One region of the Geobacillus sp. CCR genome, then DNA from elsewhere that is predicted to be linked to it. Evidence: riboswitches for the same ligand, from Rfam matches in the RefSeq annotation. Region 1 holds a riboswitch; each other region holds the start of a gene.
What was found. A riboswitch is a leader RNA that binds a small molecule or an ion and turns the genes downstream of it on or off. The one in region 1 is predicted to bind S-adenosylmethionine.
Positions count from the first base shown of each region.

Region 2: linked by a shared signal. The riboswitch ahead of ACVBDQ_RS09280 (methionine ABC transporter ATP-binding protein) and the one ahead of ACVBDQ_RS13720 (hypothetical protein) in region 1 are both predicted to bind S-adenosylmethionine.
Region 3: linked by a shared signal. The riboswitch ahead of mtnW (2,3-diketo-5-methylthiopentyl-1-phosphate enolase) and the one ahead of ACVBDQ_RS13720 (hypothetical protein) in region 1 are both predicted to bind S-adenosylmethionine.

Region 1 is NZ_JBREBQ010000029.1:3,104-14,157, forward strand. Features, by position in the region: gene ACVBDQ_RS13710 (ABC transporter permease) at 1-658, shown strand, start outside; gene opp4A (oligopeptide ABC transporter substrate-binding protein) at 672-2,456, shown strand; SAM riboswitch class I at 2,507-2,611, shown strand; gene ACVBDQ_RS13720 (hypothetical protein) at 2,662-3,018, shown strand; gene ACVBDQ_RS13725 (VOC family protein) at 3,035-3,418, shown strand; gene ACVBDQ_RS13730 (PaaI family thioesterase) at 3,599-4,081, shown strand; gene ACVBDQ_RS13735 (PaaI family thioesterase) at 4,437-4,853, opposite strand; gene hutG (formimidoylglutamase) at 4,995-5,963, shown strand; gene ACVBDQ_RS13745 (response regulator transcription factor) at 5,968-7,449, shown strand; gene hutU (urocanate hydratase) at 7,673-9,328, shown strand; gene hutI (imidazolonepropionase) at 9,343-10,617, shown strand; gene ACVBDQ_RS13760 (YjiH family protein) at 10,723-11,054, shown strand, end outside.
Region 2 is NZ_JBREBQ010000014.1:69,931-80,984, forward strand. Features, by position in the region: gene ACVBDQ_RS09265 (hypothetical protein) at 254-445, shown strand; gene ACVBDQ_RS09270 (MetQ/NlpA family ABC transporter substrate-binding protein) at 573-1,424, opposite strand; gene ACVBDQ_RS09275 (methionine ABC transporter permease) at 1,440-2,108, opposite strand; gene ACVBDQ_RS09280 (methionine ABC transporter ATP-binding protein) at 2,098-3,126, opposite strand; SAM riboswitch class I at 3,214-3,323, opposite strand; gene ACVBDQ_RS09285 (hypothetical protein) at 3,397-3,744, opposite strand; gene ACVBDQ_RS09290 (thioredoxin family protein) at 3,891-4,208, opposite strand; gene ACVBDQ_RS09295 (toprim domain-containing protein) at 4,205-4,564, opposite strand; gene ACVBDQ_RS09300 (YusG family protein) at 4,663-4,899, opposite strand; gene gcvH (glycine cleavage system protein GcvH) at 4,975-5,358, opposite strand; gene ACVBDQ_RS09310 (arsenate reductase family protein) at 5,455-5,820, opposite strand; gene ACVBDQ_RS09315 (acyl-CoA dehydrogenase family protein) at 5,898-7,682, opposite strand; gene ACVBDQ_RS09320 (acetyl-CoA C-acetyltransferase) at 7,820-8,992, opposite strand; gene ACVBDQ_RS09325 (3-hydroxyacyl-CoA dehydrogenase/enoyl-CoA hydratase family protein) at 9,020-11,054, opposite strand, start outside.
Region 3 is NZ_JBREBQ010000052.1:682-8,510, reverse strand. Features, by position in the region: gene ACVBDQ_RS16580 (carbon-nitrogen family hydrolase) at 1-622, opposite strand, end outside; gene ACVBDQ_RS16575 (pyridoxal phosphate-dependent aminotransferase) at 721-1,908, shown strand; SAM riboswitch class I at 1,993-2,101, shown strand; gene mtnW (2,3-diketo-5-methylthiopentyl-1-phosphate enolase) at 2,173-3,414, shown strand; gene mtnX (2-hydroxy-3-keto-5-methylthiopentenyl-1-phosphate phosphatase) at 3,411-4,073, shown strand; gene ACVBDQ_RS16560 (methylthioribulose 1-phosphate dehydratase) at 4,070-4,702, shown strand; gene ACVBDQ_RS16555 (1,2-dihydroxy-3-keto-5-methylthiopentene dioxygenase) at 4,737-5,279, shown strand; gene ACVBDQ_RS16550 (ZIP family metal transporter) at 5,326-6,060, opposite strand; gene ACVBDQ_RS16545 (MarR family winged helix-turn-helix transcriptional regulator) at 6,277-6,726, shown strand; gene ACVBDQ_RS16540 (phosphate propanoyltransferase) at 6,816-7,382, shown strand; gene ACVBDQ_RS16535 (short-chain dehydrogenase) at 7,444-7,829, opposite strand, start outside.

The sequences.
Region 1 (11,054 bases):
GGGGCGCGACGTGTTTGGCCAGCTCATCATCGGCGCCCGCAATTCGTTTACGATCGGGCTGGCCATTACGCTCATCACTGGGGCGATCGGCCTCATTGTCGGATTGGTGGCCGGCTATTTTGGCGGCTGGATTGACAATGTCATTATGCGCATCATCGATTTCATTCTCGTTCTGCCGTTTTTGATGCTCGTTATTGTTTTTGTCGCCATTGTGCCTAAATATAATGTATTGACGTTCATTTTGATCATGAGCGCGTTTTTGTGGACGGGCAAAGCCCGGCTGATCCGCGCCAAAACGCTGGCCGAGCGCGAGCTGGATTATGTCAGCGCGTCAAAAACGCTCGGCACGCCAGATTGGAAAATCATTATTTTTCAAATTTTGCCCAACCTCAGCTCGATCATTATCGTCAATTTGACGTTAAATTTGGCGGGCAACATCGGCATCGAGTCCGGGCTCACGTATCTTGGCTTCGGGCTGCCGGAGAGCACGCCGAGCTTAGGGACGTTGGTCAGCTATGCGACCAACCCGGATGTTTTGCAAAACAAATGGTGGGTTTGGTTGCCTGCGTCATTGCTTATTTTAGTGATGATGCTGTGCATAAATTTCATCGGCCAAGCGCTGAAACGTGCGGCTGATGCAAGACAACGACTAGGATAAGGGGGAAGAAAATGTGAAGAGAAAATGGCTGGCGGCTCTCGCCGCGCTCTTGCTCGTGCTCGCCGGGTGCACGGGCAAATCCGACACAACGAGCGGAAAGGGCAACAATAACGAAAAACCGGCGGCTCAGAAGGAAGACATCAGCAAATTCCCGATGACGGTGAAAAACGACGGGAAAATCATCGACGGCGGCGTGTTGAAATACGGCCTTGTGTCCGATACGCCGTTTGAAGGGACGCTCAGCTATGCATTCTACACCGGAGCGCCCGACGCAGAGATTTTGCAATTTTTTGACGAGTCGCTTTTCCGGACGAACGGTGACTATGAAATTACAAATGATGGGGCTGCCACGTATGAGTTGTCGGATGATAAAAAGACGATGACAATCCATATTAAAGACAATGTGAATTGGCATGACGGCCAGCCGGTGACCGCTGAAGACTTGGAGTATGCGTATTTGGTCATCGGCCATAAAGATTACACCGGCGTCCGCTATGGCGATGCGCTCATCCAAGGGATCGTCGGGATGGAAGAATATCACAGCGGCAAAGCGGATAAAATTTCCGGCATTAAAGTCATCGACAAAAAGACGTTGACGATCACATGGAAACAGGCCAATCCGTCGGTGTTGACCGGCATTTGGGCGTATCCGCTGCCGAAGCATTACTTGAAAGACATTCCGATCAAAGACTTGGCGAAATCGGATAAAATCCGGAAAAACCCGATCGGGTTCGGTCCGTTTAAAGTGAAGAAAATCGTTCCGGGCGAGTCGGTAGAGTTTGTTCGCAATGATGACTACTGGGCTGGCAAACCGAACTTGGAAGGCGTCATTTTGAAAGTCGTCAGCCCGCAAGTCGTCCTGCAAGCGCTGAAAAAAGGCGAAATTGACGTCGCTGAGTTCCCGACTGACCAATATTTGAACGCGAAAGGGACGAAAAACATTCAGTTTATCGGTAGAGTGGATTTGGCGTACAACTATATCGGCTTTAAACTCGGCCATTGGGATGCGAAAAAGCAGGAAAACGTAATGGACAATCCGAAATTCCAAAACAAAAAACTGCGCCAAGCGATGGCGTATGCCATCAACAACCAAGAGGTGGCTGACCGCCTGTATCATGGCTTGCGCTTCCCGGCGAACACGCTCATTCCGCCGTCGTTCCCGGGCTATCATGACAGCTCCATCAAAGGATATACGTACAATCCGGAAAAAGCGAAACAATTGCTGGATGAAGCGGGATATAAAGATGTGGATGGCGATGGCCTCCGCGAAGATCCAAACGGCAAAAAATTCAAGATCAACTTCTTGGCGATGAGCGGTGGGGACATCGCTGAACCGCTGGCCAAATTTTATATGCAATGCTGGAAAGATGTGGGCCTCGATGTTCAGCTTGTAGACGGACGCTTGGCGGAGTTCAACTCCTTCTACGATATGGTCGAAAAAGACGATCCGAAAGTGGATGTCTACGCCGCCGCTTGGGGAACTGGAACGGACGTCGACCCGTACGGATTGTACGGCCGCAACGTCATGTTCAACTACTCGCGCTGGGTGAATGAGAAAAACGATGAACTGTTGGAAAAAGGCCATTCCGAACAGGCGTTTGACAAAGAATATCGTCGGAAAATTTACAGTGAATGGCAAAAGCTGATGAACGAAGAAGTGCCGGTCATCCCGACGTTGTATCGTTCGGCCATTTATGCCGTCAACAACCGCGTCGCCAACTTCACGGTCGATCCGGGCTCGAAACTGACGTGGAAAGATGTCGGCGTCACGTCCGAGCAACCGGAAGTCGAACAATGACGATTGTTGCCTTTGATGATGTATGATAAGATAGAAGATAAATTGCATACGTCTTATCAAGAGTGGGCGAGAGAACGGGCTTGATGACCCCACAGCAACCTGCCGCAGGCAAGGTGCTAACACCCGCAAAGCGGTTTCGCTTTGGATGATAAGAACGGCTCATGGCCCCTTTCGCATCATTCCGAGGCGAAGGGGGTTTTTGTCGATGGGAGGTGAAGGAGAAACAGTGGAGGAGGCGGTTTCGCTCCGCGCTTGCATGGCCGCTCATCTCCCTGCCGCAGCGTTCGCCGTTTGTGTCATGCGCTGTGTGCAGGCGGAGCTCATCCGGTTTGACCCTAAGGCGGCGGTGCATGTCGACCGTGGGGACGGATACGTTCATTTGTATGGGGAAGCGCAAGGAACAGCCTTTTCGTTGTTGTTGACCAACAGTGAGGCGGACGAATGGAAGGCGGACGGACCGTACGCCCTTGACCGCTACATATGGACAGAGCTTGGGAAAAAAGGGATTTTCCCGATGCAGATGACGCCGTATTTACAAGCAGTATGGTTAACTGAGTCATAGAAAGGAAGAGGGACGAATGGCAGTCAAAAAATTTGAACATGTCGGCATTCAAGTGAAAGACATCGAAGCATCGAAAGAGTTTTATCAAAATGTTGTCGGCTTGGAGCTGCTCGACGAAATGATTCATACGAACGGCACGATGAAATTGGCGTTTTTAGGGATTGGCGGCTCGATCATTGTCGAGCTGATCGAAGGATACAATCCGGATTTGCCGACGGAAGGAAAAGTGCACCATGTGGCGTTTACGGTGGAAGGCATTGAGCAGGAGAAAGAACGGCTTCAGTCGCTCGGTGTGCCGCTTGTGTGGGAAGAAATAACGACACTTCCGAACGGAGCAAAATATTTGTTCTTCCTCGGGCCCGACGGCGAATGGATCGAGTTTTACGAGCCTGCTCGATAAATGGCGTCACGCTAGGCGGCCAGCTGTTTGGGCCGCCTATGAATTTGCCGTCTGGCGATTGGCGCTTCGTTCCATTTTTCTTCGTATGGCCTTGCCTGCCGCTAGACAACAACCGTCCATGTAGGAGTCGTCGTCTTCTCGATTCAATGGTATACTAGAAAAAGAGAGGGGGAGGATGACGTGGAAGAAATGATCGTGCACGCGATTCAAGACGACTACCCTGATGAATTCGCCTGGTGCTACGGCTGCGGGCGTCTGAATGAACAAGGCCACCATTTCCGCACCGGGTGGCGGGGCGACAAAACGGTGACGGTGTATACGCCGCGTCCGGAACATACGGCGATTCCAGGGTTTGTGTACGGCGGGCTGATCGCCTCGCTCATTGATTGCCACGGCACCGGTTCAGCGGCGCTTGCCTTGCATCGGAAAAACGGCCATGAACCAGGGAGCGGGGAAACGCCGCCGCGCTTTGTTACTGCGTCGCTTCACGTCGATTTCGTCAAGCCGACGCCGCATGGAGTGCCGCTTGTCGCCGTCGGCACTGTGACGGAGATTCATCCGAAAAAATGGAAAGTGGACACCGAAGTGTTCGCCAACGGCGAACTGTGCGCCCGCGGGCAAGTCGTCGCCGTCGTAATGCCGAAAACGTTTGTCCGTGGGTAACAAGCAACGAAAGGCGCCGGAGAGCGGCTGTTTTTGACAGCGCTTTCTCCGGCGCTTGGCAACTGGTCGAAAACGGCTGCGCCTCACCTCGTTTCGCCATTGAGGACTGATGATGTCATGAAAAAGGCAACTCGACAACGCCTCTTCTCAAGTGGGGAAACCTTGTGAAATTGGTTCTCCTTTTTCAACAAAACCACCGATTTGGCGAACATCATCGTTTTTCACCGGTTTTCTCGGATTCCTCTGATCATCGCTTTCCATGCGTTTCAAAACAACAACAGCAGCTGCTGTTTGGCCTCGTCGAATCCAAGGAGAACGAGCATGCGCAAAAACGCCTTTTGGAGATCCATCACCTTCACGGTTTGTCCATGATCAGCACCGACGACGTGGCGCTCGCCACCTCTTTGCCGTTTTGCCGCACGATGGCGGTTACATAGGCGACGGTTTTCCCGAACTTTTCCACCCGCGCCTCGATTTCGGCTTCTCCAGCCGCCGCTGGGCGGTGAAACGTCGTCTGCAAGTTGATGGAGGCGTGCATTTGGTCATCGCGAAGCAAGGTCGTCACTGCATACGCCATGAGAATGTCCGCCGCCGCCCCGACGAACCCGCCCATAATCACCCCGTTGCCGTTGAGCAGCGATTCGCTGATTGTCCATACGCCTTTCGCATAGCCGTCTCGGGCTTCCGTCAGGCGGACGCCGAGCGTTTCGTCGCATGGGGGCGGCGCGCTTTGACCGGCGATGACAGCGTGCAAGTTGGTCATTGGCTTCATGTGGAACACCCTTTCTGTTGTCAATCATGTTTTTTTATTCGCCAAACGGCGGCGATTTCCTCTTTTCGCGTGCATGAGGAGGAGAACGGCAAAGCTGTGGCGAAAGAAACAAGCAGCTGATGATGGAAAGGAGATGGTCTCATGTATCAACCGCCAGACGCCGGCCGTTGGACGGGACGGATTGACAGCGTGAGCGATGAGCAGGCGTTTCGTCTTCATCAGCGCATTCGCCTGCTCGATTTGTCCAAGCCATTGGAGACGGTGGAACGAGCGGCGGCATTCATCGGGTTTGCGTGCGACGAAGGCGTGCGCCGCAACCAAGGCCGCCAAGGGGCGAAAGAGGCGCCCGCTGCCGTCAAAGCCGCGCTCGCCCGGCTGCCTTGGCATCTTCCGGAAGGGGTCGTTGTCTATGACGCAGGCGATGTCGTTTGCGTTGAGGAACGGCTCGAACAAAGCCAGACGGAACTTGGCGAAGCCATCGCCCGCCTGCTGCAACACAACATGGCGCCTATCGTGATCGGCGGCGGCCATGAGACGGCGTACGGCCATTACTTGGGCGTTCGGGAAGCGCTTGGGACGGATGCCCGCCTTGGCATTATCAACATCGACGCCCATTTTGATTTGCGCCCGTACGATGACGGCCCGACGTCCGGGACGATGTTTCGGCAAATATTGGATCAAGACGATCGAGTGAGCTACTTCTGCCTTGGCATTCAGCGGCTCGGCAACACGGCAGCGCTGTTTGCGGACGCCGAGACGTATGGGTGCCGGTACATGCTTGAAGACGAGCTGACCGCAGGGCCGATCGAGGCTGCCTATGAACAAATTGAGAAATTTGCCGCCGATCATGATGCGGTGATGCTCACCTTTTGCATGGACGCCATCAGCGCGGCCGCCGCGCCGGGGGTGAGCGCGCCGTCGCCGTTTGGGCTCGCCCCGTCTCTGGCGCGCGCGCTCATCCGCCGAATCGTTTCCCATCCGAAAACGATCAGCGTCGACCTTTGCGAAGTCAATCCACTCTGGGATGAAGGCGGAAAAACGGTGGCGTTGGCGGCCGCCTTTTGCATGGAGGCGCTCCTTCATTTTCAACGCTTGCAGCCAAGGCGGTGAGAACGTGAAATTGGTCATTGCCGAACGGGATGACAAAGAACGGGAAGCGATCCGCTGGCTCGTGTCCGCGTATTCCTTGCCGATTGAGCGGGTGTATACGGCAGCCACCGTGGAGGAGATGATGGCCGTCTTGGAGCGGGAGGCGCCGGAGCTGTTGTACGTCGAACTCGACATGATTCCGTATGAACGATGGCCGCAGGCGACCGCCCACGTCCGCTTGTTTTGCCAACGGGTGATTGCCGCAACGGCCGAGGCGACGTTCGCGCGGGCGAAACAAGCCATCGACTGGCAATGCGTCGATTTGCTTGTCAAGCCGCTTGAGCCCGCCAGGCTGAAGCAGGCGCTGCGGGCGGCGGCGTCGCGTTCCCCGGGACGCCCAGGCTTGCCGGCGGGATTGGACGTCCATCACGACGATTACCGCTCCTTGTTTTGCGATTTTCCTTCCGCGGCCTCCGCGCATGTATGGCTTGTGCAGGCGGAACAGCCCGCTTTGTCTCAAGAAGTGATCCGTTTCTTGATGGATTACCCGTTTCGCGGACGGGCGCGTGTATTGCCGCTCACCCGTATGGCGGTTTGCCTGCTTCCCGATTTGCCGGGCGACGGGAAAGAAGAGGCGTGGAAGCTGCTGCGCGATTGGGAGGAAGATCATCATGAGCCGCTCGCGGTTGTCGTGATGCCGCCTGAGGGCCGGAGGACGGCGCGCGCGCAATACCAAGCGGCGCGCCGGTTGCTCGAGACGACGTTTTTCATTGGCTATCGCCAAGTGATCGCTCCCGCTTCGGAATACGAACAGTGGCGTGAGCTCGATCCGTTTTTGACGCCCGAGGAGCAGCGGCAATGGATCGAGATGCTCGAGCGGTTCGACCACGAAGCGGTGAAACGGTGGCTGCAGCGCGAATTTTCCCATTGGTCGCCGCCGTTTCCGAGTCCGGAGATGGTGCGGACGCGGCTGACAAGCATCTTGGCACAAATCCGCCGGTTTATGAAAACATACGGCCTTGACCGCGGCGGAACCGAACGCGAATATATGCGCATCTTTCAAGACATTTTGTACAATCCCGTCTTGTATCGTATCGTTCAAGAATTGATTTTATTTTTATATCGGTTGTTCCATGAGGCCAAGCAGGCCGAGGAAGATGCGCGCGTCGACGCCGTGGAGCGCGGCCTCCGCTATATGGAGGCGCATTTTCGCGATCCGTCGCTCACGCTTGAGCGGGTCGCGGCCGCTGCCGGGCGCAGTCCCGCGTATTTCAGCCATTTGTTGTCGAAAAAGCGGGGCGTGACGTTTCGCCAGTGGCTGACGAATCGGCGGCTTGAGGAAGCGAAGCGGCTGCTTCGGCAGACGGACTTGTCGATCAAAGAAATCGCCGAACAAACCGGGTTTCGCACCGCCCATTATTTGACGCGCGTCTTCAAAGCCGAACTGAATGAGACGCCGACCGCCTACCGCGACGAACAACGGCCGAAACCGCCATCGCCGCGGTAGGCGGTTTTGTCTGTGGCAAAGCGCAGCCTTGCCGGATCGCGGGCGAGAGGGGGCGGCGTATGTTTCAAAAGAAATGGATCGATATCGAAAAAAATGAACAAATAAAACGGAGAGGAAATAGAAAATTCAAAAAAATGTGATCACTTTTAAAAGACGTGCGCCTATCTTCTCCTTCTTCGCTCCCTTACAATGAAAAGCAAAGAGGAAAAAGGAGAGGATGACGATGGCAGAAAAACGGACCGTCAGCCCGCCCGCGGGAACTGAGCGGCGGGCGAAAGGATGGATTCAAGAAGCGGCGCTGCGGATGCTGAACAACAATTTGCATCCCGATGTCGCCGAGCGGCCGGATGAATTGATCGTCTACGGCGGCATCGGCAAGGCGGCGCGCAACTGGGAATGCTACGAGGCGATTGTGGACACCCTTCTTCGTTTAGAAAACGATGAAACGTTGCTCATTCAATCCGGCAAGCCGGTGGCGGTATTTCGCACGCATCCGGACGCCCCGCGCGTGCTGATCGCCAACTCCAACCTCGTGCCCGCATGGGCGACGTGGGATCATTTCCATGAGCTCGACAAAAAAGGATTGATCATGTACGGACAAATGACGGCTGGCAGCTGGATTTACATCGGCAGCCAAGGAATCGTTCAAGGAACGTATGAAACGTTTGCCGAAGTGGCGCGCCAGCACTTTGGCGGCACGCTGGCCGGGACGATCACGCTAACCGCCGGCCTTGGCGGCATGGGCGGGGCGCAGCCGCTCGCGGTGACGATGAATGGCGGCGTCTGCCTCGCTGTCGAAATCGATCCGGCCCGCATTCAGCGCCGCCTTGATACGAAATATCTCGACACGATGACCGACAGCTTGGAGGCGGCGCTTGCGATGGCGAAACGAGCGAAGGAAGAGAAAAAAGCGCTGTCAATCGGCCTTGTCGGCAATGCGGCTGAAGTGTTGCCGCGTCTCGTCGAAATGGGCTTTGTTCCGGACGTCTTGACCGATCAAACGTCCGCCCATGATCCGTTGAACGGCTACATCCCGGCTGGCCTTACGCTTGATGAGTCCGCCGAACTCAGGGCGCGCGATCCGAAGCAGTACATCGCCCGCGCGAAACAGTCGATCGCCGCGCATGTGCGGGCGATGCTGGCGATGCAAAAGCAAGGGGCGGTGACGTTTGATTACGGCAACAACATCCGCCAAGTGGCAAAAGACGAAGGGGTGGACGACGCCTTTTTCTTCCCGGGCTTTGTGCCGGCCTACATCCGCCCGCTCTTTTGCGAAGGAAAAGGGCCGTTCCGCTGGGTGGCGCTCTCGGGCGACCCTGAGGATATTTACAAAACCGATGAAGTCATTTTGCGTGAATTTCGCGACAATGAGCGGCTTTGCCATTGGATTCGCATGGCGCAAAAACGCATTCAATTCCAAGGGCTGCCGGCGCGCATTTGTTGGCTCGGCTACGGCGAGCGGGCGAAATTTGGCAAAATCATCAACGACATGGTGGCCAAAGGCGAGCTGAAAGCGCCGATCGTCATCGGCCGCGATCATTTGGATTCGGGCTCCGTCGCTTCGCCGAACCGAGAGACGGAAGGAATGAAAGACGGAAGCGACGCCATCGCCGACTGGCCGATTTTAAACGCGCTGTTGAATGCGGTTGGGGGCGCGAGCTGGGTGTCGGTTCACCACGGCGGCGGCGTCGGCATGGGCTACTCGATTCACGCCGGCATGGTCATCGTCGCCGACGGCACAAAAGAGGCGGAAAAACGGCTGGAGCGCGTGTTGACGACCGACCCGGGGCTTGGTGTGGTCCGCCACGCCGACGCTGGGTATGAGCTCGCCATTCGGACAGCGAAAGAAAAAGGCATCGATATGCCGATGCTCAAGTAGAAAGGGGGATCCATATGCGCCCGCTTTTTGTCCGCCGCGCCCGCCAGCTCGTCACGCTGGCGGGAAGCTCCGCGGCTCCGCTTGTCAAGGAGAAGATGAGCGATCTAGGCATCATCGAAAACGGCAGCGTCTGGATCGAAAACGGCACGATCGTGGCGGTTGGTGCGGACGATGAACTGGCCCGCCAATTTGCCGATCGGCTCGCCGAAGCGGAAGTCATTGACGCTAAGGGCAAAACGGTGACGCCTGGGCTTGTCGATCCTCATACTCATCTCGTTTACGCCGGCAGCCGCGAACACGAATGGACGATGCGCCTTCATGGAGCGACGTACATGGAAATCATGAACGCAGGCGGCGGCATTCATGCCACGACAAAAGCGACGCGCGAGGCGTCGGAAGAGATGTTGTATGAAGAAAGCAAGCGGCGGCTCGATCAGTTTTTGCTTCATGGGGTCACGACCGTCGAGGCGAAAAGCGGCTACGGCTTAAGCCTTGAGCATGAAATCAAGCAGCTGGAAATTGCCAAGCGGCTTCACGACACCCACCCGGTCGATGTCGTCTCCACGTTTCTTGGCGCCCACGCCGTTCCGCCGGAGTGGAAGCACGATCCGGATGAATACGTCCGCCTTGTCATCGACGAGATGATTCCCGAAGCGGCCCGCCTTGGGTTGGCCGAGTTCAACGATGTCTTTTGCGAGCGCGGCGTGTTTACGCCTGAACAAGCCCGCCTCATTTTGGAAGCAGGGAAAGCGCACGGCTTGACGCCGAAAATTCACGCTGATGAAATCGAACCGTACGGCGGGGCGGAACTGGCCGCCGAAGTCGGCGCCATCTCCGCCGACCACCTGCTTCGCGCGTCAGACGAAGGAATCCGCCGCATGGCCGATCGCGGCGTCATCGGCGTTCTCTTGCCAGGCACGGCGTTTTTCCTCATGACCCAAGCCGCCGATGCCCGCCGTTTGATCGACGCCGGCGTTCCCGTCGCTTTGGCGACCGACTGCAACCCTGGTTCGTCGCCGACCGTCTCGCTGCCGCTTGTCATGAGCCTAGCCTGCCTGCATATGGGCATGACTCCCGCTGAAGCGATGGCCGCCGCCACGATCAATGCCGCCCACGCCATCGGCCGCGGGCATCTCGTCGGCAGCCTCGAGCCGGGGAAGAAGGCGGATTTGGTCATTTTCAACGTTCCGAATTATGTGCAGATCATGTACCATTACGGCGTCAACCATGCGGAGACGGTGATCAAAGGTGGAAAGGTGGTGGTGAACGACGGCAAGGTGTACATCTGAAGGGGGAATGGTCTTCCGTCGAGGTGTTTAGCGACCGGGAGCGGTTATGCTTCCGGCCGTGCTGTCGTCTTTAGCCTGTAGAAGAACAAATGGGGGTGGAGGAGAATGAAAACGGATACAAACATGGCGCCATCCGTGCCGACACCAACGCCGGCCAGCGGGGCATGGAAGTTTTTCGTCTTTAGTGCCATCGGCATTTTCGTATTTTTCGTTCCGGTGTCAATTGGCGGCACATCGTCGATTTTGCTCGATCATATTGTGACATGGATCCGCACCCAGTTTTCAGCACTTGTTCCTTATTATGCTCTGATCGTGATCGCTCTCGGTGCAATTTATCCATTTTATAAAAAAACGTGGCACAAAGATGCCGTAACAGTCGTTTTTTCGCTGCTGAAAGTTGTTGGGCTGATTACGGCGGTCATGTTGGTGTTTCGCAT
Region 2 (11,054 bases), on a different contig from region 1:
TTTAACAGTTTTCTCCACGTCTTTATTCTATCATACACAAAAGAAAGGGGGAACGAGCATTCCTCTCCCACTTACTCCCTTTGGTCGTTGAAGTGGGAGTCTCCTGCGCGAAATAGGATGAAGGAAAACGAAATTAAACAACGAATGGTATTGAAAGGGTGTGGAAACACCACCGTTTCGCGATCATAGATGGAACGTCATGATGAAAACCGCCTGTTCTGTTCAACTTCCATCATCAATACAAAAGGGGGAAATGCGATTGATTCGTTGGGTTGTCTTTGCCTTAACAGCCGCTTTCGCTTCGTTTTTGACGTGGATCATCATCGGCAACACCCTCGGTGAACAGGGAGACGGCGCCTTCAGCTTAACGGCTGTGATCGTCCTGCAAAACTGCGTCATCATCGTTATGCTCGCCGCCGTACTGGCGCGTTTGAACGGCCGATGAAGAGCGGAGAAACAGGTCGGCCGCGGCGCCCTCGGATTCAGAATCGTTTTAACCTTTGCTGCTTTCTTTTCGTTTAAGGGGAGCGGCTTTTTGGGGACAAAAAAGAAACGGAAGCGAAACGCTCCCGTTATTGATTGTTTTCCGCCGCTGGAATGACGGCGCCGTGGTATTTTTCTTTAATGAAATCTTGGATTTCTTTCGATTGCAGCACTTCGACAAGCGTTTTGATTTCTTTCCGGTTTTCATCGCCTTTGCGCACCGCAATAATGTTCACATACGGATTGTTTTTCGGCGACTCAACGGCGATCGGGTCTTTCGCCGGGTCCAAACCGGCGTCAAGCGCATAGTTGGCGTTGATCAGCACCGCATCGCCTTCGCCGTTTTTGTAAATTTGCGGCAGAAGCCCGGCGTCGACATCGGCCTTAAATTTTAAATGCTTTGGATTTTCGATGATGTCATTGACTGTCGCTTTCGTTTTATCGACGCCCGGTTTCAATTTAATGAGCCCTTTTTCTTGCAGCATCGATAAAATGCGGCCATGGTCGGCGACCGAGTTGCTCATGATGATCGTCGCGCCGTCCGGCAGTTCTTCAATGCTTTTGTATTTTTTCGAGTATAAGCCGATCGGCTCGATATGAATGCCGCCGGCGTTGACGAAATCATAGCCGTACTCTTTCTTTTGCGATTCCAAATACGGAATGTGTTGGAAATAGTTTGCGTCGATTTGCTTCTCAGCCAGCGCTTTGTTCGGCAAGATGTAATCTTGGAACGTAATGATCTCCAAGTCGATGCCTTTTTTCTTCAAAATCGGTTTCGCTTTTTCCAAAATTTCCGCATGCGGCACGTTCGACGCACCGACTTTCAACTTCACCAATTTGCCGTCTTTGCCGCCTTCCGCGCTGTCGTTATTGTTGCCGCCGCATGCCGCCAAAGCGAGCACGAGAATGGCGGCGAGCAACACACCCAACCATTTCTTCATCAGTTGTTTCCCCCTTTATCGTTTATCGATTTTCGAAGTGACAAAGTCACCGATCAGCTGAATGATAAATACAATGACCAACACCAATACGGTTGCGACAAATGTCACATCGTTATGGTTGCGCTGGAACCCTTCCAAATACGCCAAGTTCCCAAGCCCGCCGGCGCCGATGGCTCCAGCCATCGCTGTATAGCTGACGAGCGACACCGCCGTCACCGTAATGCCGGAGACAAGCGCCGGCAATGACTCCGGCAGCAGCACTTTCCAAATGATCGTCCACGTTGAGGCGCCCATCGCTTGGGCTGCTTCGATGACGCCTTTATCAATTTCGCGAAGAGCGATTTCGACCATGCGGGCGTAAAACGGCGCGGCCCCAATGACCAAAGCCGGCAGCGCCGCATTGGCGCCAAGCATCGTCCCGACGAGCCATGTTGTAAACGGAATGAGCAAAATGATCAAAATAATAAACGGAATAGAGCGGAAAATGTTCACAAACGCCGCAACCACGGTATTGACAAACCGGTTTTCCCATAGGTTGCCCTTCGCTGTCAAAAATAGAAGCAAGCCAAGAACGATTCCGAGGACGAAAGTGGCCGCCACCGCCACTCCCGTCATATACAGCGTCTCGACCGTCGCCGCCCACACCGTCTCCCATTGCACGTTCGGCAGGAGGTTAGCGAGCATCGTGAATCACCTCCACCGCCACCTGCTGGCGTTGAATATAGTCAAGCGCCCGGTCGATTTCATCCCTCGCCCCGTCGAGGTGCACAAACAGCACCCCATAGGCGCCTTGATGGGTTTGCGAAATTTTCCCTTGCAAAATGTTGACATCGACGGCAAATTGCCGCACGACCTGGCTGATGAGCGGCTTTCCGGCTGCCGCGCCGACGAACGTCAGCTGCGCGATCAGCCCGCTCGGGTATTGGCCAAACAAATGGGAAATCGCCTCTTCCGTCTCCTCGGGCTCGATCAGCTGCTTGACGAACCGTTTCGTAATCGGCTGCTGCGGGTTGCGGAACACATGCAACACTTCGCCTTGCTCGACGATTCGGCCGCTTTCCATCACCGCAACGCGGTCGCAAATTTTGCGGATGACGTGCATTTCATGGGTGATCAGCACAATCGTCAGCCCGAGACGCTTGTTGATGTCAACGAGCAAGTCCAAAATCGCATCGGTCGTCTGCGGGTCCAACGCCGATGTCGCCTCGTCGCACAGCAAGACTTTCGGGTTGTTGGCGAGCGCCCGGGCGATGCCGACCCGCTGCTTTTGCCCGCCGCTCAGCTGCGACGGGTAGGCATCCTCGCGCCCGGAAAGGCCGACAAGCTCGATCAATTCATCCACCCGCTTGTTCCGCTCCTCTTTCGGGACGCCGGCAATTTCAAGCGGAAAGGCAATGTTTTCCCTGACTGTGCGAGACCAAAGCAAGTTGAAATGCTGGAAAATCATCCCGATTTCTTGGCGCGCCTTGCGCAGCTCCCGCCCTTTCACGCGCGTCATATCGCGCCCGGCGACGACCACCCGGCCGCTCGTCGGCTTCTCGAGCCCATTGAGCAAGCGGATGAGCGTGCTTTTCCCAGCGCCGCTGTAGCCGATAATGCCGAAAATTTCCCCTTCGCGAATCTCAAGCGACACATTGTCGACTGCCGTGACCGAACCGTTGGCCGCTTGATAGATTTTCGTCACTTGTTCGAGTGTAATCATCGTTTCACCTTCCTCCCCAAGCGGCAGAGCGCAAAAAGAAAACCTTTCTGCCCGCAGAGAACAGAAAGGTATTGTGCACCATTCCGTCTCTTATCTCTCAAAGCAGGCCGCTTTGTGTGAATTGGCACCATTTCAGCACATGCGCTGACGGTTGCCGGGCTTCATTGGGCACATCCCTCCACCTCTCTTGATAAGAGCGCAACAATCGCCTATTCAATTGACTACGAATGTGATTGTATCATTGTCTGTCGAAGCGTGTCAACATCTTTTTTATCCGACGTCCCGATAAGGCTTGGCCAAATGGAGGAGCGATTCAAGAAGCAAAAGCTGGCGGAAGCTTCCTGACACGTGCACTTCACGCAACCGGACGAGCTGCTGCAGCTTCAGTTCGCCGTTCAGCAGGGACGCGAGCGCCTCTTTGGAACCGCGCACCGTCAATGTTTTCCGTTCATCGTTTTCCATCCCTCTAGCGGCTGATTCCTTGCCGATCAACAGCAAGGCGGTTTCGTCATCGCTTTCAAACCGAACATACAGCTGCTCATCCGGCAAAATCGGCACCAAATGGCGCAACACTTGCATCCGTTCCACGAACTGCCCAACTAATTCACGCATTTCCATGGATATCCCCTCCCCCATTTTTATTTTTTTCACTTCCACCTGAAGAGGAGAAATCCTTTACAAAAATCTCGACAACCCGTTGACGAACGAGCGCCGTTTTTGTCATTTCCCAAGAAATGTGTCAAACAGCGTCAAAAAAAGGCGAATCATCGGGACGGCAAGCAGGCTTGAATCACTTCGTACAAATACGGAACGGAATGAAAGGCATACCACTTGCCTGCGACCGTTCCGTCCCTAAAAAGAAGCAGGCAAGGAACGCTTTCAATTTTCCACGCAACGGCCTGCTCAGGGATATAGTTGATGTCCGTTTCGTAAAACGGCAGCGCCGGAAACAACTGCTCCACCACCGTGAGCATCCGCCGCGCCAGCTGGCACGTGCCGCACAGCGGGGTATACAAGTAAAGGGCCAGAAGCGGCTCGACTTCCACCACTCGCATGACATCGTTTCGGTCGATCGCTTTCACTCGCCTCTTCCCCTCATGAGCGATTCGATGCGGACGTCGAAACGAGCGCGCAACAGCACTTGCGCCAAGTGCCAAGGCGGAGCGGCCGCCACTTCGCGATACGCCCGGTCAATGTAAAGATGCTCCGCCTCTGGAAACATGCGGCGAAACTGCCGGCGCAATTTTTCTCCCGCCTCATCGGCATCGGCCAAGACGTATACATCGCATCCTTCCAGCTCATCGGCCAGCTCCTCAAGGCGCGCATCACTGATCGTGCCGTTTGTGCAGACGATGACGACTGGTTCGTTCAGCACCGCCGCCACTTTTTGCTTGTCTGATCGCCCTTCGACGATGATCACTTTTTCCACGCGTCGCATGTCCGACCCACCTAACTTCAAATGAGGATACTATTATTGTATGTCTTGCGCCGGCCAAATGTTGAAAATGAAAAGCAACGGCCATCCACCGTTGCCTTTCAACACCAGCCCGCTTCCCCGTCGCAATCGACATATTTTTGGTCCGGCTCAACGGTAGCGGTCACCTGTTTGTAAATTCTTCCGTTTTGTTCGGTATACCCCTTTTTCAACGGGACGGCCGCCGGAAGCGGAAGGCGCCCGATGAGCTCTCCTTCCTCGTACAACTCCAGCGAGCGGCCGTTCAGTTTGCCGATGATCCGGTCCGTGACATCTATGCGCGTCGTTTGCAGCGCCATCGCGAGCACCCCTTTTTTCAATCAAATTCCGGTATGTATAGAGTGCCCGAATCGAAGCGAAGATTGCAGGAACGTTTATCCTTCGTTGATCATCGCCTCGTATTGTTCCGCCGTCAACAAATTGTCGATTTCGCTCAAATCATTCGGTTTGACGACGATCATCCACGCTTTGTCATACGGCGATTCGTTCACGTACTCCGGATGGTCATTTAACGCCTCATTCACTTCAACGACCGTGCCGCTGATCGGCGCATACAATTCCGAGACCGTTTTCACCGATTCAACGCTGCCGAACGGCTCGTTCGCCGTAACCTCTGCGCCGACTTCCGGCAGCTCGACAAAGACGATGTCGCCAAGCTCTGATTGGGCGTAATCCGTAATGCCGATGCGCACGTTCTCTCCTTCCACGCGCACCCACTCATGCTCCTTTGTATAGCGAAGTTCTTTCGGCGTGTTCATCGTATCCCTCCATTGCGACAAAATGTATATTCCTTTTCATCATAACCGATTTTCCGCAAAAACTCACTGAATTCACCCGATTTTGCAAAAAATTTTTTATGTCCCCGCCGCGAAAAACGCCTCGTATTCTTGTTCGCGAAAGCCCACGACGACCCGCTCGCCGTCCGTCAAAATCGGCCGTTTGACCAACATCCCGTCCGAGGCGAGCCAATCGAGCATCTCGTCTTCCGATGCGCGGTCGAGCTTGTCCTTCAAGCCAAGCTCGCGGTATTTCATCCCGCTCGTGTTGAAAAATTTTTTGAGCGGCAGCCCGCTTTGACGGTGCAAACGGGCGAGCTGCTCTTTCGTCAGCGGCTCGTCGACCAAATGCACCGTTTGCACCTCAATGCCGTGTTCATCCAACCATTTTTTCGCCTTCCGGCACGTTCCGCATTTTGGATACCAATAGAGCGTGAGCGCCATCTTCACTCCTCCCTTTCATTTCCGCTGTGTGGCAAACAAATAAGAAGCACCAGGCAAACGCCTGGCACTTCCCATTATCACACAATATACCGTTCGGCTTCAATGAGCGCGGCGGCCGCTTCGCGTTTTTTCGCGATCACGTTGATCGGCGTATGGCGCGTCAGCCGTCGGAGAGCGGCGAGCATCATCCGCAGCGTGTCTCCTTGTTCGACGGCGACGAGCGTTTCTTTCGCATGGGCTTCAATTTCATTGAACGCCTCTTGGCAGAAAATTTGCGTGTACAGCAATTTTTGTTTGTTTTTCTCCTCACCGCTCGCCTGAATCGCTTTTTCCGTGCGCAAAAGCGCTGATTCCATCGCATAAATGTTCGAGACGATGTCGGCGATGTTGACGAGCACTTCTTGCTCTTCTTCAATGCGCTGGCCGTATTTTTGCGCCGCTAAACCGGCGACCATCAAGGCGATTTTTTTCGCGTTGCGCACCAAGTATTTCTCTTGTTCCAGCGCGCCCGTCCCCGGCTCTTCGGCGGCCATCATCATCAGTTCTTCCTGAAGCTGCTGCGCTTTTTGGAAGAGCGGCAGCTCGCCTTTTAACGCCTTTTTCAAATACATGCCCGGCACGAGAAGGCGGTTGATTTCGTTCGTCCCCTCGAAAATGCGGTTGATGCGCGAATCGCGGTAGGCGCGCTCAATTTCGTATTCCTGCATAAAGCCGTACCCGCCGTGGATTTGCACGCCTTCATCCACGATGTAATCGAGCACTTCCGTGGCAAAAAACTTGTTCAATGAGCATTCGATCGCATATTCGGCGATCGATTTCGCCACTTCTTTGCCATCTTTCGCCTTTTCCGCATCAAGCAGGCCCATCCGTTCATCGAACAAGCCGACCGTGCGGTAAACCGAGCTTTCGGCGGCATACAGGCGCGACGCCATCGTCGCGAATTTTTCCTGCGTCAACGTAAACTGCGAAATCGGCCGTTTGAATTGCTGGCGCTGATTGGCGTATTTGAGCGTGATTTCAAGCGCCCGCTTCGCGCCGCCGACCGCCCCTAACCCAAGCTTGTAGCGGCCGATGTTCAAAATGTTGAAGGCGATGACATGGCCTTTTCCGATTTCACCGAGCACGTTTTCTTTCGGCACCGGCACATCTTGCAAAATGAGCGTTCTTGTCGACGAGCTTTTAATCCCCATTTTCTTTTCTTCCGGACCAGTTGAAACGCCCGGGAAGTCGCGTTCCACGATGAACGCGGTGAAATGTTCGCCGTCGACTTTTGCATAGACGACAAACACATCAGCAAAACCGGAGTTGGTGATCCATTGTTTTTCGCCGTTTAAAATGTAATGCGTGCCTTCCGCGTTTAATCTCGCCGTCGTTTTCGCGCCGAGGGCGTCCGAACCCGAGCCAGGCTCCGTCAAGGCGTAGGCGGCGATTTTTTCGCCGGTCGCTAAATACGGCAAATATTTTTGTTTTTGTTCTTCCGTGCCAAACAACACAATCGGCAGCGAGCCAATTCCGACGTGCGCCCCGTGCGAAATGGCAAAACCGCCGGCCGGCGCCATTTTTTCCGCAATGATGGCCGAACTGACTTTATCTAGGCCCAAACCGCCGTATTCTTCCGGAATGTCAGCGCTTAACAAGCCGAGCTCGCCCGCTTTGCGAAGCAATTTCACGGAACGGTCAAACTCGTGGTTTTCCAAATGCTCGAGCTGCGGGAGCACTTCATTGTTGACATACTCTTCCGTCGTTTTGGCAATCATATGATGTTCGTCGGTGAAATCTTCCGGCGTAAACACGCGCTCCGCCGGAATGTCTTCAATCAAAAAGCTGCCGCCTTTGATCGCTTCTTCCATCGTTTTGGCCATCGTTGATTTCCTCCCCCGAAAGATGATTGATGATCCGGGCGGCAACGCCGCCCGGGAAATAGACGTTCCATGCAGCCGGGCAAATGCGGATGCATGCCTCGCGCGAGCTGATGAAGCCCGCTCGCTGTCAGCTGCCGCTACAGCAGCTCAAACACGCCGGCCGCTCCCATGCCGCCGCCGATGCACATCGTGACGATGCCGAACTGCACGTTGCGGCGCCGCATTTCGTAAAGCAAAGACAAGGTCAGCTTCGCGCCCGTGCAGCCGAGCGGGTGGCCTAGAGCAATCGCCCCGCCGTTGACGTTGACAATGTCTTCATCCAACCCAAGTTCGCGGATGACTTGGATCGATTGCGAGGCGAACGCTTCGTTCAGCTCGATCAAACCGATGTCGGACAGCTCAAGGCCGGCCAGCTTCAACGCTTTCGGCACCGCAGCGACCGGGCCGATCCCCATCACTTCCGGCGGCACGCCGGCAACCGCGAACGAACGAAACTTGCCGAGCGGCTTCAAGCCGAGCGACTCCGCTTTTTCGCGGTCCATCACCATGACCGCCGCCGCCCCGTCGCTCATTTGCGACGCGTTGCCGGCGGTGACGGTGCCGTTTACCGCAAACGCCGGCCGGAGTTTCGCGAGCGTTTCCATATTCGTGTCCGGGCGCACGCCTTCATCTTGTGTAAAGACGACTTTCTCCTCAACGAGTTTGTTGCCTTCTACTTTGCGCACCGTCACCTCGACCGGCACGATTTCTTCATTGAATTTTCCTTCGGCAATCGCCTTGGCGGCGCGCTGGTGGCTGCGCACCGCGAACGCGTCTTGGTCCTCGCGGCTGACGCCGTATTTTTTCGCCACTTGCTCGGCAGTGTGCCCCATCGACATGTAGTATTCCGGCGCTTCTTCCGCCAAGCGGGCGTTCGGGCGGACGACATGCCCCATCATCGGCACCATGCTCATCGATTCGACCCCGCCGGCGATGACCGTGTCGGAATGGCCGAGCATCACCCGTTCCGCCGCATAGGCGATCGCCTGCAAACCGGACGAGCAATACCGGTTGATCGTAATCGCCGGCACCGTGTACGGCAGCCCGGCGAGCGCCCCGATGTTGCGGGCGATGTTCAGTCCTTGCTCCGCCTCGGGCATGGCGCACCCGATAATCAAGTCGTCAATGTTTCCTTCATAGTTCCCCGCGCGCTTGATCGTTTCTTTGACGACGAGCGCCCCTAAATCATCCGGCCGCACGTGGGCGAGCGTTCCTTTTTTCGCTTTGCCGACCGGTGTGCGCGCACCTGCGACAATGACCGCTTCTCTCACGCCAATCCCCCCTTGATCTCCTCCGCTTTAGTTGCGGAGCGGTTTTCCTTTCACAAGCATATGCTGCATGCGCGCTTGCGTCTTCGGCTCGCCGATGAGGCTCAAAAACGCCTCGCGCTCGAGATCGAGCAAATATTGCTCGTCGACTTCTGTTCCGTACGGCACTTTGCCGCCGGCTAGAACATACGCCAATTTTTTCGCGATTTTCAAATCGTGCTCGCTGATGTAGCCGGAATGGAACATCGACTGCGCCCCAAGCAGCATGGCGGCATAGCCGCTTTCGCCGGCCACCGGCACTTTCTTCCTTACAGGAGGCCGGTACCCTTCCTCATACATCGAGAGCACCGCCTGTTTCGCTTCATACAGCAGATGGTCGCCGTTCATCGTGATGCCGTCGCGGTGATTCAAGAAGCCAAGCTCGCGCGCTTCCGCCGCTGACGTCGACACTTTCGCCATGGCGATCGTTTCAAATACGCTGGCCGCGATTTTGACGTAGTCGACGTCCACGCCGCGCGGCAGGCTGTTCAACCGTTTGATGTACAGCTCCTTGTTGCCGCCGCCGCCCGGAATCAAGCCGACGCCGACTTCGACGAGCCCGATGTACGTCTCGGCCGCCGCTTGGATGCGTGAAGCCGCCAAGCTCACTTCCGCCCCGCCGCCTAACGTCATGGCAAACGGCGCGACGACGACCGGCTTCGGGTTGTATTTCATTTTGAGAAGCGCTTGCTGGAACTGGCGAACGGCAAGTTCCAATTCAAAAAAGTTTTCGTCTTGCGCCTCCATGAGCATCATCGCCAAGTTCGCGCCGACGCAGAAGTTTTTCCCTTGGTTGCCGATGACGAGCCCTTTGTAGTTGCGGTTGACTTCCTCAAGCGCCTCGTTGATCATTTGGACAATATCGGCGCCAATCGCGTTGTTCGGCGAATGGAACTCCAGAAGCGCCACGTCGTCGCCGAGGTCAATGAGGCTGGCGCCGGCATTTTTCTTGATGACGCCGCGCGCCTCTTTCAGCCGGCGGATGTGGATGACTTTTTCGTTTTCTTCTACTGTTTTATACCCGCCCGGCGCATAATAGAACAGCCGGCCGTTTTCCGTTTTATAGAACGATGTGGCTCCGTCGGCGAGCATGTCCGTGATCCACGACGGGATGTCGCGCCCTTCTGACTGCATTTTACGCACCGACTTCTCGAGGCCGATCGCGTCCCACAGTTCAAACGGACCTTGCTCCCAGCCAAACCCCCACTTCATCGCCTGATCGATCGCTGCGATGTCGTCGGCGATCTCCCCGACAAGGCGGGCAGTGTACAGCAATGTCGGTGCGATGATGTTCCAAAGGAGCGTTCCCGCGCGGTCGCCATCGGCATACACGAGCGTTTGCAGCTTGGCAGCCGCTCCTTTCGCCTGCTTCGCCATCTCCACCGCCGGGGTGACAAGCTTTTTGCGCGGCTCGTATTGCATCGTGACGTAGTTCAGCTCGAGAATGTCTTTTCCTTGCTTGACAAAAAAGCCTTGTCCGGATTTGCTGCCGAGCCAGCCGTTTTCAAGCATCGTTTTCATAAACTCCGGCACGCGGAACGCCTCTTTTTCTTCCCCTTCGACGTTTTCATACACGTTGTTGGCGACATGCACGAACGTATCGAGCCCGACGACGTCAAGCGTGCGGAACGTCGCGCTTTTCGGCCGGCCGATGAGCGGCCCCGTCACCGAATCGACCTCGCCGACGCTGTAGCCGCCTTGCATCATCTCGCGGACGGTGACGAGCAAGCCATACGTGCCGATCCGGTTGGCGATGAAGTTCGGCGTATCTTTCGCCATGACGACGCCTTTGCCGAGCACGTCTTCGCCGAACGATTTCATATAGGCGACCACATCCGGATCCGTATGCTCCGTCGGGATGATCTCAAGCAGCTTCAAATAGCGCGGCGGGTTGAAGAAATGCGTGCCTAAAAAGTGTTTTTTGAAATCGTCGGAACGCCCCTCCGCCATTGCGGCGATCGAGATGCCGGATGTGTTCGAGCTGACGATCGTCCCCGGCGTCCGCACCTCGTCGACGCGAGCGAAG
Region 3 (7,829 bases), on a different contig from region 1:
CGTTGTTCGGGTCGCGGCCAGCCCGGTTGCAGGCGACGACGTAGCATTGGTTTTCAATCGCCCGCGCCATCAAGAGCGTCCGCCAATGGTGCAGGCGGGGAAGCGGCCATTCGGCGACGACAAACAGCACTTCCGCCCCAGCCAAAGCATGGGCGCGAATCCACTCCGGAAAGCGGATGTCATAGCAAATGACCCCGGCGCATGCAAGCCCGTCGAGCGAAAACAAGCCTAAGCTGCTTCCCGGCTGCAAATACAAATGTTCATCCATTAATTGGAACAGATGGAGTTTGCTGTATTCGCCGACGATTTGGCCATGGCGGTCGGCCACGATCATCGTGTTTGTCACGCCGGCGGCTGTTTTTTTGGCGACCGAACCAGCGACGAAATGGACGCCGTACGTTTGCGCCAATCGGGAAGCGAGCGCCTTCGCCCGTTCGGCGCCTTCGTCGGCAATTTCATCCAGGCGCGTCAAATCGTAGCCGGTCGTCCATAACTCTGGCAGCACGATGATGTCAGCGCCGTCTTTGGCAGCGGATTCCACGGCCTGTTCGGCTTGCTGTTCGTTTTTTGCTGGATCGCCAAATGCAATGTCAAGCTGCAGGCAGGCGATGCGGATCGTCATGAGCGTTCACCTCGGAAAAAAATTTTTCTTTACATTTTGCTTTTAACGATATATGATGTTGCACTAGAATTTCAAGAATTTTTGAGAAGGTGTGGACGATGACGATCGAATTTCCCTTTTCCGAACTGCTTGAACAGCTGCCGAAGCAGTTTTTCGCCTCGCTCGTGGCGAAAGTCGGTGCGAAGATCAAGGCGGGTTATGATGTGATCAACTTAGGGCAGGGCAATCCGGATCAGCCGACGCCGGCGCACATTGTCGAAGCGATGCAGAAGGCAGCCGCGAACCCAAAATACCATAAATATTCGCCGTTTCAAGGCTACTCGTTTTTGAAAGAAGCCGTAGCGGCGTTTTACGCGCGCGAGTACGGGGTGACGATCGACCCGGCCCGCGAGGTCGCCATCTTGTTCGGCGGCAAAGCCGGGCTTGTCGAGCTGCCGCTTTGCCTCGTCAACCCGGGCGATGTGGTGCTTGTCCCGGACCCGGGCTATCCGGACTATTGGTCGGGGATCGCGCTTGCCCGCGCGCGGATGGAGATGATGCCGCTTTCTTCGGAAAACGGATTCTTACCGGATTACGAAGCCATTCCGGAGTCGGTCGCCGACCGAGCGAAGCTCATGTTTTTAAACTATCCGAACAATCCGACCGGTGCGACGGCGACAAAGGAATTTTTCGCGGAGACGGTGGCGTTTGCCGCCAAGCACGGCATTGCCGTCGTGCACGATTTCGCTTATGGGGCGATCGGCTTTGACGGCCGGAAACCGGTCAGCTTCCTGGAAGCCGATGGGGCGAAAGACGTCGGCGTCGAAATTTATACGTTTTCGAAAACATACAATATGGCCGGCTGGCGTGTGGCGTTTGCCGTCGGCAACGAGCGGATCATTCGGGCGCTTGAGCTTTTGCAGGATCATTTGTATGTCAGCTTGTTCGGCGCCATCCAAGAAGCGGCCGCCGCGGCGCTCCTTGGTCCGCAAGATTGTGTCACGGAGTTGGTCGCATTGTATGAGGCGCGCCGCAATGCGTTCATCGCTGCGCTCTGCGAGATCGGTTGGGAAGCGCCGGCGCCATATGGGTCGTTTTTCGCCTGGCTTCCGCTGCCAAAAGGCATATCATCCGCTGAGTTTGCCGACATGCTGCTTGAGCGGGCGCATGTCGCCGTCGCCCCAGGCATCGGGTTCGGCGAGCACGGCGAAGGGTATGTGCGCGTCGGCCTCTTGACCGATGAAGCGCGGCTTCGCGAAGCAGCGGAGCGGATCGGCCGCCTTGGATTGTTCGAAAAAAATTTTTGAAAAATGATTGACAACGCCAATCGGCGATGTCATAATTCAAAGTAAATTTGCCAATTGTTTGACAAGTGCATAAACGAGCAGGCTTTCTTATCAAGAGCAGGCGGAGGGACGAGCCCAATGAAGCCCGGCAACCGGCTTGGCGCGCGCCAAGCACGGTGCTAATTCTTGCAGCGGAAACGCTGAGAGATAAGAAGAGCGCCATGGATGAGTGACGCCTCTTCTTATGAAGAGGCGTTTTTATTTCGAGATTGAGAGGGATGAACGATGAGTGCAGTGATGGCAACGTATTTGCTTCATGATGAAACAGACATTCGGAAAAAGGCGGAAGGGATCGCGCTCGGCTTGACAGTCGGCACATGGACCGACTTGCCGGCGTTGGAGCAGGAGCAGCTTCGCAAACATAAAGGGGAAGTCGTCGCTATTGAAGAGCTTGGCGAAAGCGAGCGGGTAAACGCCTATTTCGGCAAGCGGCTGAAGCGGGCGATCGTCAAAATCGCCTACCCGACAGTCAACTTCAGCGCCGATTTGCCGGCATTGTTGGTCACGACGTTCGGCAAGCTGTCGCTCGACGGTGAAGTGCGGCTGCTTGATTTAGAGTTTCCGGATGAATGGAAGCGACAGTTTCCTGGGCCGCGCTTTGGCATCGACGGCATTCGCGACCGAGTCGGGGTGCATAACCGCCCACTGTTGATGAGCATTTTTAAAGGCATGATCGGCCGCGATTTGGCGTACTTGACGTCGGAATTGAAAAAACAGGCGCTCGGCGGCGTTGACCTGGTCAAAGACGATGAAATTTTGTTTGACAGCGAACTTCTTCCGTTTGAAAAGCGGATCACCGAGGGCAAGGCGGCGCTTCAGGAAGTGTACGAACAAACAGGCAAGCGGACGTTGTATGCCGTCAACTTGACCGGCAAAACGTTTGCGTTAAAGGACAAAGCGAAACGAGCCGCCGAGCTTGGCGCTGATGTGCTGTTGTTTAACGTCTTCGCTTATGGGCTTGACGTGTTGCAGGCGTTGCGCGAGGATGAGGAGATTGCGGTGCCGATTATGGCTCACCCGGCGTTCAGCGGCGCTGTTACGCCGTCTGAATTTTATGGGGTGGCTCCTTCGCTTTGGCTTGGAAAGCTTTTGCGGCTCGCCGGCGCCGACTTTGTCCTGTTCCCGTCGCCGTACGGCAGCGTCGCCTTGGAGCGCGAGCAGGCGCTTGGCATCGCCCGGGCGCTGACCGATGAACAAGAGCCGTTTGCCCGGGCGTTTCCAGTGCCATCGGCCGGCATCCATCCGGGCTTGGTGCCGCTCCTTGTCCGCGATTTTGGCCTTGACAGCGTCGTCAACGCCGGCGGCGGCATCCACGGCCACCCGGACGGGGCGATCGGCGGCGGAAAGGCGTTTCGCGCCGCCATCGACGCAGCGCTGGTCGGCCGTCCGCTTCGTGAAGCGGCGAAAGACAACGAGGCGCTGCAAAAGGCGATCGACCGCTGGGGCGCTATTGAGGTGGAAGCATGACGAAACAACTCGTTCTTTTTTGCGATTTTGACGGCACGATCACGGAAAACGACAACATCATCGCGATTATGAAACAGTTCGCCCCGCCGGAGTGGGAGACGCTAAAGGACGACATTCTCGCCCAGCGCATCTCCGTTCAGGAAGGCGTCGGAAAAATGTTTTCGCTTCTTCCGTCAGCGCTGAAAGGGGAGATTGTTGACTTTTTGCTTAGCACCGCCCGCTTGCGCGAAGGGTTCCGCGAGTTTGTCGCATGGACAAAAGAGCAAAGCATCCCGCTCTATATCGTGAGCGGCGGCATCGACTTTTTCGTCTATCCGCTGCTTGAAGGGCTCATTGAACCGGAGCGCATTTTTTGCAACGGCTCCGATTTCAGCGGTGAGACGATCCGCATCACATGGCCGCATGCATGCGACGGTGAGTGCCAAAACGGCTGCGGCTGCTGCAAGCCGTCGCTATTGCGCAGGCTTGCCCGCCCGGACGGGTATCACGTCGTCATCGGCGATTCGATCACCGACTTGGCGGTGGCCAGGCAAGCCGACTATGTGCTGGCGCGCGATTTTCTGCTTGAAAAATGTCAAGAGCTTGACCTGCCGCACGCGCCATTTGCGACGTTTTTTGACGTGATGGATGCGTTGCAGCGAATGGAGGTGATCGTATGAGCATTGTCGTGAAAAAGTGGAACGAGCTTGCGGAAGTGAAAGCCGAGCTCGCCGCCCGCGATTGGTTTTTCGCAACAAGCGGCAATTTGTCGATCAAAGTGACGGACGACCCGTTGACGTTTTTGGTGACAGCGAGCGGCAAGGATAAGCGGAAGCAAACGGATGAGGACTTCTTGCTCGTTGACGCTGCCGGCCGACCAGCGGAGAAAACACATTTAAAGCCATCAGCGGAGACGCTGCTGCATGTGGAAATTTACAACCGCACAAACGCCGGTTGCGTCTTGCACGTTCATACCGTGGACAACAATTTGATTTCTGAACTGTATGCGCAAAACGGGGAAGCGGTCTTTTCCGGCCAGGAAATCATCAAGGCGTTCGGCATTTGGGAAGAAAATGCCGCCGTGCGCATCCCGATCATTGACAATTACGCCGACATTCCAACGCTCGCTCGGGAGTTTGCGAACTATATCCATGGCGACGCCGGCGCCGTGTTGATCCAAAACCATGGCATCACGGTCTGGGGGCGTACAGCGTTTGAAGCGAAAAAACATTTGGAGGCATGGGAGTTTTTGTTCCGCTGGCAGGTGAAGCGGCTGCTTTTGCAGCGGGCCGGCCTGCCGGTTGGCTAATCCATATACATTTTTCCAAAGGAGGATGTGAACAATGGCAGTCATCAAAGTGAGAAAAACGGGCCAAGTGATTGAAGGAGAAGACAATGTGCGCGCGTTTTTGAACAGTCAAGGGGTGTTGTATGAACATTGGGACATCACGAAACTGCCGGAGCATTTGCGCGATAAATATGTTCTGACAGATGAAGAAAAAAATGAAATTTTAGCGACGTTCAAAGACGAAATTGAAGATTTAGCGGCGCGCCGCGGCTACAAAACGTGGGATATCGTCGCTCTGTCCGACGCGACGCCGAACTTGGATGAGTTGCTGAAAAAATTTGAACAAGTGCACATCCATACGGAAGATGAAGTGCGCGCCATTACGGCCGGCCATGGCATTTTCATCATCAAAGGCGACAAAGAAACCGGCTATTTTGATGTAGAGCTTGAAGCCGGCGACGTCATTTCCGTGCCGGAAGGGAATCCGCATTACTTTACGCTCATGGATGACCGTCGGGTCGTTGCGGTGCGCTTGTTTATCGACCCGTCCGGCTGGGTCGCTCATCCATATGAAGAAAAAGAGGAAGCCGTCCAATAACAATGAACGCCCCGCTGCTTATATACAGGCAGCGGGGTTGTTTTCGTTAAAACGATTGTGTTAGAAAAATCATAAACAAAATGCCGACAATAAACGCGTACGTCGATGTCCGTTCATTTCCATCGCCATGGCTTTCGGGAATGAGCTCTTTGTAAATGATAAACAGCATCGCCCCGGCGGCAAACGCCAACCCGTATGGAACGAGGCCGCGGAAGAGAGAGGTTAAATAAAAGCCGAGCAAAGACGTCACAATTTCGACCGCGCCGGTTAACGTGGCAATGACAAACGCTTTAAAGCGGCCAATCTGCTGATTGACTAAAAACAAGGCGACCAAAAATCCTTCCGGCGCGTTTTGCAAGCCGATGGCCAATGCGATCAAATTGCCGATTTGCGAAGCGCCGTCTGAGGCGTAGCTCACCCCGACTGACAGCCCTTCGGGGAGATTGTGCATCGCAATGGCGGCGATGATGAGCATCGCCTTTTCGTCGAATTGCAAGCCGCTTTTCGTATGCTCCAAGTCGATATGGGGGACGGTCATCTCAAGCAACGTTAACACGAGCACCCCCGCCGCCAATCCGATGGCGAGCGCCTCAAAACCGCCGGACCGCAGGGCCTCGGGAATAAGACTTGTCATCGAGGCCGCCATCATAATGCCGGCTGAAAACGCGAGGAGCACATCGCGCCAGCGGTGGGTGAGCGATTTGGCCATAAACAAAATCGGCACAGCGCCAAGTCCGGTCGATAAGGCGGACAGCACACTGCCGGTCAATACCCCGTTCATCCAATTCCCCCTTCATCAGCCTTTATTTTTTCATATGCGCCGTTTCCACAAATGTGACAATCGCCCAAGCGCTGCCCTATAACAAAATTATCATAGCGAAAGGAACGGCCGCTGGCGAGAAAAATGGACCAGCGCCTGGCAAAAACGGTTGCCTGCCTGTTTGCTGTTCAAGTATAATGCAAGTAAGAAATGGTTAAATGCAAAGGGTTGGATGGCATGGAACAAAAAGAGCAAGAACTCGAGCAATCGCTAAAGTTGTTTATCGTATTGTCGCGGGCTTACCGCGCCGTAAGCGACCAAGTGAACAAATCAATCCACTCATTCGGGGTCAATCCGACCGAATTTGCCGTGTTAGAATTGTTATACCATAAAGGGGATCAGCCGCTCCAGCAAATTGGCGAAAAAATTTTGCTGGCGAGCGGGAGCATCACCTACGTCATTGACAAACTGGAAAACAAAGGATTGATCGTCCGCCGCGCCTGCGAAAAGGACCGGCGCGTCACGTACGCGTCCATTACAGAAGAGGGGCGGCGGTTTATTGAACGCGTATTTCCCGAGCATGCGGAAAAAATTCACGAAACGGTTTCGGCGCTGACGGCGGCAGAAAAAGAGCAGGCGATTGCGCTGCTGAAAAAATTAGGATATGGGGCAAAAACAAGGGGCTGACGCGAGGTCGGCCTCTTTAATTTTGCCGGAAATGGATACGTTATATAAAGAACATACCATAGCCAGCAAAAAAGGAGAGATCACCATTGATGGTTCCAGTAGGGGTATCGAATCGCCACATTCATTTATCAAAAGAACACATGGCGGCGCTGTTTGGCGAAGGCGCCGAGCTGACGGTGCTCAAGCCGTTGTCGCAGCCTGGCCAGTTCGCCGCCAAGGAAACGGTGACGGTCGAAGGGCCGAAAGGGAAAATTGAAAACGTCCGCGTCCTCGGACCGGTCCGTTCGCTCACCCAGCTTGAAATTTCGAAAACCGACAGCTTCAAGCTCGGCGTCGCGCCCCCGATCCGCTTATCCGGCGATATTGACGGAACGCCAGGCATTACGATTCACGGACCGAAGGGGACGGTGACCGTCGACAAAGGGGTGATCATTGCCAAGCGCCACATTCATATGACGCCGAAAGATGCCGAGACGTTTGGCGTCCGCGATAAACAAGTTGTGAAAGTGAAAACGCAAGGGGAGCGGGCGCTCATTTTTGACGAAGTGATCGTCCGCGTCAGCGAAGATTTTGCATTAGATATGCACATTGACACCGATGAAGCGAACGCGGCCGGCTTGAAAACGGGCGATTATGTCGAACTGCTTCCATCGTGAAACCATCCGCGCCAAAGGCGGACAAAGCGCCCTCTCGGTACAAACGAGAGGGCGCTTCCCATTAATGCGGCCGCTTCTTCTCTGATGCTAGTGTGCCGACAAGATGAAACGGCGCATCACGCCGAATGGCGTCAATGACGCCGCTGCTGATTTCTTGATGGGTGAGCCAACGCGTGCTGTGCTCTTCGATCACGAAGCCAAGCTGAATTTGCCGGTACAGGCAAGCGGAAGACAAACGGAGTTCCCGCTTTGCCTCGGCCGGATGGGCCCGGCTGCCGAGCACGTGGAACAGACGCCAAGGACCGGGATGTCTGCTATTTTCCCGGATGATGGCCGGAAACGCCTGTTTCCCGTCGCTGTGCACCCATGCGACAACAAGGTCGAAGGCTCTGTTTTCATTGATTGTTTGGTGAATCAAGGAACATAGTACATCATGATCGCGATAAT